Latilactobacillus sakei subsp. sakei DSM 20017 = JCM 1157: one gene and its partner. The protein of the gene in region 1 interacts with the protein of each later gene in a pairwise test. Links are inferred from orthologs where the notes say so. Each region holds a gene or a part of one and is shown in the gene's direction. Other genes may lie near its edges. The genes, in order: tpiA and pepT.

Region 1 (3,333 bases):
CAATCAAAGGCGGCGTTATCGGTGACGATAACCGTATCGTAGCTGCTTTACCAACAATCCAATACATCATCGACAATGGTGGCAAGGCTATCTTACTTTCTCACTTGGGCCGTATCAAGAGTGACGAAGACAAGAAAGAATTGACATTGAAACCAGTTGCTGCACGTCTTGGCGAATTATTAAACAAAGACGTTACTTTCGTTGCTTCAAACGAAGGTCAAGAATTAGAAACTGCTATCGATGCTATGACTGATGGCCAAGTATTAGTGATGGAAAACACTCGTTTCCAAGATATCGACAACGACTTTGGCAAACGCGAAAGTAAAAACGATCCTAAGTTGGGCGAATACTGGGCATCATTAGGCGACATGTTCGTCAACGACGCTTTCGGTACAGCTCACCGTGCTCACGCATCAAACGTTGGGATTGCAACAGCTATGAAAGCTAATAACAAACCTGCAGTTGCTGGTTACTTATTAGAAAAAGAAATCAAATTCTTGGGCGAAGCAGTTGACGCGCCAGAACGTCCATTTGTTGCTATCTTAGGTGGCGCAAAGGTTTCTGACAAGATTGGTGTTATCGAACATTTATTAGCTAAAGCTGACAAAGTTATTGTTGGTGGTGGTATGACTTATACTTTCTACGCTGCTAAAGGTTTATCAATTGGTAACTCATTAGTTGAAGAAGATAAGATCGAATTAGCTAAAGAATTAATCGAAAAAGCTGGCGACAAATTAGTATTGCCTGTTGATAACGTTGTTGCAGACGCATTCTCAAACGATGCTAAGACAGAAACTGTTGAAGGTAACATTCCTGATGGCTACATGGCATTAGATATCGGACCTAAAGCAATCGCTGACTTCGAAAATGTTCTTAAAGATGCTAAGACTGTTGTTTGGAACGGCCCTATGGGTGTGTTCGAAATGGACAACTTTGCTAAAGGTACATTGGCAATTGGCGAATTCTTAGGTAACTTATCAGGTGCTACAACAATCGTCGGTGGTGGCGATTCAACAGCCGCAGTTAAGAAATTAGGCGTTGGCGACAAGTTAACACATATTTCTACTGGTGGTGGCGCATCACTTGAATACCTAGAAGGTAAGACATTACCTGGTATCGCTGCTATTTCAGACAAATAATTTTAAATTAAGAGGAGATTTTCTCATGCGTAAACCAATCATTGCTGGTAACTGGAAAATGAACATGAACCCAACTCAAACAACTGAGTTCGTTAATGCTATCAAAGCCAACTTACCTAAGTTTGATCAAACAGAATCAGTTATCGGTGCACCTGCTGTTGACTTACCTGCTTTATTAGAAGCAGCTAAAGGCACAGACTTAAAAGTTGCTGCTGAAAACTGTTACTTCGAAGAAGCTGGTGCATTCACTGGCGAAACTTCACCAAAAACTTTGAATGAAATGGGTGTTGATTACGTCATCATCGGTCATTCAGAACGTCGTGATTACTTCCACGAAACTGATGAAGATATCAACAAAAAAGCACACGCAATCTTCAAAAACAACATGACACCTATCTTCTGTTGTGGTGAATCATTAGAAACTCGTGAAGCTGGCAAAGCTGAAGAATGGGTTTCAAACCAAGTAACAGAAGGTCTTAAAGGCCTTTCAGCTGACCAAGTTAGCTCAATGGTTATTGCTTACGAACCAATCTGGGCAATCGGTACTGGTAAAACTGCTTCTGCTGACCAAGCACAAGAAATCTGTGCTGTTGTTCGTCAAACAGTTGCTAAGTTATACGACCAAACAGTTGCTGACAAAGTTCGTATCCAATACGGTGGTTCAGTTAAACCTGCAAACGTTAAAGAAATCATGGGCAAAGAAGACATCGATGGTGGTTTAGTTGGTGGCGCAAGCATGGAACCTGCTTCATTCTTAGATCTTGTTCACTTTAACGACTAATTTTTCGCTCGTATGTATTTACGAATCACTAAAAATTAGCTAAAATAAGATGTGGGCTTTGCCTGACATCCAAAAAAGTGCTGGTGAATATCATCAGCCAAAAAAGGAGAAAATTACATGTCAATTATTACTGATATTTTAGGCCGCGAAGTCTTAGACTCACGTGGTAATCCTACTGTCGAAGTTGAAGTTTATACTGAAGATGGCGGCTTTGGTCGCGCAATCGTTCCTTCAGGTGCTTCAACTGGTGAACATGAAGCTGTTGAATTACGTGACGGCGACAAATCACGTTTTGGTGGCAAGGGTGTATTAAAGGCTGTTGAAAACGTAAATGGCCCTCTTGCTAAAGAAATCGTAGGTTTCGACACAACTGACCAACGCGGTATCGATGCTGCAATGATCAAGTTAGACGGTACTGAAAACAAAGGTAAATTAGGCGCTAACGCAATCTTAGGCGTTTCATTGGCTGCTGCACGTGCTGCTGCTGACGAATTAGGCTTACCATTGTACGAATACTTAGGCGGCCCTAACGCTCACGTATTACCAACACCAATGATGAACGTTATCAATGGTGGTGCTCACTCAGATAACAAAGTTGATTTCCAAGAATTCATGATCATGCCTGTTGGTGCTAAATCTGTACGCGAAGCTATCCGTATGGGTTCAGAAACTTTCCAAGCATTGAAGAGTCTTTTATCAGCTGACGGTAAAGTTACTTCTGTTGGTGATGAAGGTGGCTTCGCACCTGACTTCGCAAACAATGAAGAACCTTTACAATACTTGATCAAAGCTATCGAAAAAGCTGGTTACAAAGCTGGCGAAGATATCTCAATCGCTATCGATGTTGCTTCATCAGAATTATGGAACAACGAAGATAAGACATACAAATTACGTTGGTCAACTGGTGAAGAATTCACAACACCTGAATTCGTTAAATACCTTGAAGGCTTAGTTGCTAAATACCCAATCATTTCAATCGAAGATCCTATCGATGAAAACAACTGGGAAGACTGGGCATCAATCACTAAAGAACTTGGCGAAAAAGTTCAACTTGTTGGTGATGACTTCTTCGTAACAAACACTGATTACCTACGTAAAGGTATCAAGATGGGCGCTGCTAACTCAATTCTTGTTAAAGTTAACCAAATCGGTACATTAACAGAATCATTAGAAGCAATCGAAATGGCTAAAGAAGCTGGCTACACAGCTGTTGTTTCACATCGTTCAGGTGAAACTGAAGATACAACAATCGCTGACTTAGTTGTTGCTACAAACGCTGGCCAAATCAAGACAGGTTCAATGAGCCGTACTGATCGTTTAGCTAAGTACAACCAATTAATGCGTATTGAAGAACAATTAGGTGATACAGCTTCATACAAAGGTATCAACTCATTCTACAATATCAAAAAATAA
Region 2 (3,228 bases), 270 kb from region 1 along the record:
TATACTGACGCATGATATGACGGTCTATGCAGCCCATACCAATCTCGATAAGGCGCAAGGTGGGATGAATGATTGGTTGGCAGCAGCGTTAGCACTTAAAAATGTGCAACCGTTCAACGTGACTGATTATGAAGCATTAATGAAATTGGCTGTTTTCGTACCTGAAACACATGCGGATGTGGTACGCCAAGCGTTAGGGCAAGCTGGTGCCGGTGAATTAGGAAACTATCAAAACTGCAGTTTTAGCGCTGAAGGCACCGGTCGTTTTGAACCGCAAGCTGCGGCTGATCCGTTTATTGGACAAGCGGGTCAGGCAGAAGCGGTTGCTGAAGTTAAAATAGAGGTTATTTTACCAGCAGCTAAAAAGAACCGCGTGTTAAAAGCGATGCTTGCTGTACATCCTTACGAAGAACCAGCGTATGATTTAATCCCATTGGCTAATCAACAACAACCTATCGGGATCGGGCGCATTGGTCAAGTTGATCAACCAATGACAGTCCGGGACTACGCCCAATTTGTTTGCGAAACGTTTGATTTAACCGGTCTCCGCTTGATTTCAAATGAACCTGATAAATTAGTTGAAACAGTTGCAGTAGTTGGCGGTGATGGTGGTAAGTTCTTCCCCGCTGCTCTGCAAGCCAAGGCTGATTTGTATATTACTGGTGACGTTTATTATCATACGGGTCATGACATGTTAGCGGCCGGATTATCCGTTATCGATCCTGGTCATCATATTGAAAGCATTGTGAAGACTAAGATGACTGCGTTATTTGAAGAATGGCGTCAAATAAACGATTGGCAAGTTACTTTTATTAAATCTCAGCAAAAAACTGATCCGTTTACATTTATTTTTAATGCGAAGTAGGTTAGAATAGAATTAGTATTAAATAATATCTAGGAGGCTTCACCATGGCTAAATATGAAAAATTAATTCCGCGTTTTCTAGAATATATCACAACAGAAACTCGTTCAGACGAAAATGCGACGACGATTCCATCAACACAAACACAAGTGGTTTTCTTACACAAATTGATGGATGACTTGAAAGAAATCGGCTTAAGCGACGTTAAGTATAACGAAAAAAACGGCTATGTTACAGCGTTATTACCAAGTAATATCGATAAAAAAGTGCCAACAATGGGCTTTTTATCTCACGTTGATACAGCAGATTTCAATGCCAAGGGTGTTAATCCCCAAACAATTGAAAATTATGATGGCGAATCAATTATCAAATTAGACGAAGCTGGTCAATTTGTTTTAGATCCTAAAGAATTCCCTAACATGAAAAACTATAAGGGCCAAACATTAATTACAACAGACGGCTCAACATTATTAGGTTCAGATGATAAATCTGGGGTTGCTGAAATTATCACAGCGATGGATTACTTCATCCAACATCCTGAAATCAAACATGGCGACATCAAGATTGGTTTAGGACCAGATGAAGAAATCGGCACAGGTGCTGATCGCTTCGACGCTGAAGATTTTGCAACAGACTTCGCTTATACAATGGATGGCGGCCCAATTGGTCAACTTGAATATGAAACATTTAATGCAGCTGCAATGAAAGTTGATATTCAAGGTAAAAACGTGCATCCTAGTGAAGCTAAAGACATCATGATTAACGCTTTACAAGTTGCTGTTGATTTCCAAGATGCTTTCCCACGCGATGAAGTACCTGAAAAAACAGATGGCCGTCAAGGTTTCTATCACTTATTGAGCTTAGACGGTACTGTTGATGAAGCACACATGGCCTATATCATCCGTGATTTTGATCGCGATGGTTTAGAAACACGTAAAGCATTTGCTGCTAAAGTGGCTGAAGACATGAATGCTAAATACGGTGAAGGTCGCGTTAAAGCAACCATTAAAGATCAATATTACAACATGGCAGAAGTCTTAAAAGATCATATGGATGTTGTTGATTTGGCTAAGGACGCTATGGAAGCAATCGATATCAAACCATTAATCGAACCCGTTCGTGGTGGGACAGATGGTTCTAAGATTTCATTCATGGGAATTCCAACACCAAATATCTTTGCCGGTGCTGAAAATATGCATGGTCGCTACGAATTCGTTTCAGTTCAAACGATGGAAAAAGCGGTCGATACAATGATTAAGATGAACGAATTAAACGTTGAAAGAAACTAAAGATATAAAAAAGAGTCCAACAATTCAATTTGTTGGGCTCTTTTTATGCTTAATTTAAGCTTGATTAGTTGTCAGTAAACCTTTTAGTTGCTCAATTGGTAGTTGGCCGGGCGCGCTAGGTGTTTCGAGATAGCCAAAACTGATAACTGAGCCAAATTGACCGCCAAAGATTCGCGAGGCGACACCAAATTCAGACATTGCCATTGTCGTCAATGGTTTATCGAATTGATGCGTAAAACTTTGAGTGGCTGCTAACAAGCGGGTTGTATCTGCTGGTGATTGGGCCGTCGTCGCTAATTTCAAGAGGTCCGCATCAGGGTCGGCTTGCATGGCTAATAATTGCGTGCGCAAGGTATCATTATCCGGTGTTTGAACGGTATCATGATGACTCAAAAGCACTTGGTAATGCTGTTGATGGGCTAATTCAACCAATTGATGACGTTGCTCGGCTGCTAGTGACCACTCTAAATCGATTGCTTGACCAATATGGGCTTTGATCAAGGGAGCGTAGTAGGTGAGGTAGTCTTGAGCTGATGCTAAGCCACCATCGTTAGTGGTTCTAACCGTTAAAATTAAGGGCAAATCAAGCGCGGCTATTTTTTCAGCAGCGGTCAATAGTTGTGCAGGAGCTTGCCAATAATCAAGGCGCCATTCGAGAATATCGATGGCGTCTTTTTTTTGATTGATGAGGATTAGTTCGTGCAAACAGTCGTCCAAATGGCGTGGCATTAGGGAAACTGCCGTTTGGGTTTGACCGGTAGTAAACTCGAGGTGCATTTCAAAAACTCACTTTCTTAAAGAGATTGATCGATATGGTTGACGAGATATTGTCCGTCAACCTGTTTGAATTCCCAGATTTCGCTGAAACGTTCGATATAAGTTGCTTCACGGCGTTTTTCATTATCTTCGTCTGATGAGCGGTCATTAGTGAAATAATCGCGCATTTGGGCCGTTACAAGGACTTTACGGACGTTTGGATTGTCCGATAGGATCAGTTCCTCTGAGATGATGGTCAGACTTTCCAGCTGATTATGTTTATGTTGGCGTTGATAACGATTTAAAATACGTTGTTGCTGC

The links.
Region 2: the proteins of tpiA (region 1) and pepT interact in binary tests that used the Escherichia coli proteins (3 or more experiments, as listed by UniProt). The link is inferred for Latilactobacillus sakei subsp. sakei DSM 20017 = JCM 1157 from one-to-one orthologs.

The regions. Positions count from the first base shown.
Region 1 is NZ_AP017929.1:1,822,996-1,826,328, reverse strand. What follows is about bases 45-3,042. They hold tpiA (triose-phosphate isomerase), read left to right. Parts: upstream 45-1,164; coding sequence 1,165-1,920; downstream 1,921-3,042. Other genes in these bases: eno (phosphopyruvate hydratase), read left to right, coding at 2,038-3,042; LEUCM_RS09145 (phosphoglycerate kinase), read left to right, coding at 45-1,139. Also shown: more of LEUCM_RS09145, read left to right, coding at 1-44; more of eno, read left to right, coding at 3,043-3,333. UniProt on the Escherichia coli protein: Involved in the gluconeogenesis. Catalyzes stereospecifically the conversion of dihydroxyacetone phosphate (DHAP) to D-glyceraldehyde-3-phosphate (G3P).
Region 2 is NZ_AP017929.1:1,550,158-1,553,385, reverse strand. What follows is about bases 138-3,030. They hold pepT (peptidase T), read left to right. Parts: upstream 138-909; coding sequence 910-2,151; downstream 2,152-3,030. Other genes in these bases: LEUCM_RS07730 (Tim44 domain-containing protein), read right to left, coding at 2,946-3,030; aroD (type I 3-dehydroquinate dehydratase), read right to left, coding at 2,206-2,928; LEUCM_RS07745 (Nif3-like dinuclear metal center hexameric protein), read left to right, coding at 138-865. Also shown: more of LEUCM_RS07745, read left to right, coding at 1-137; more of LEUCM_RS07730, read right to left, coding at 3,031-3,228. UniProt on the Escherichia coli protein: Cleaves the N-terminal amino acid of tripeptides.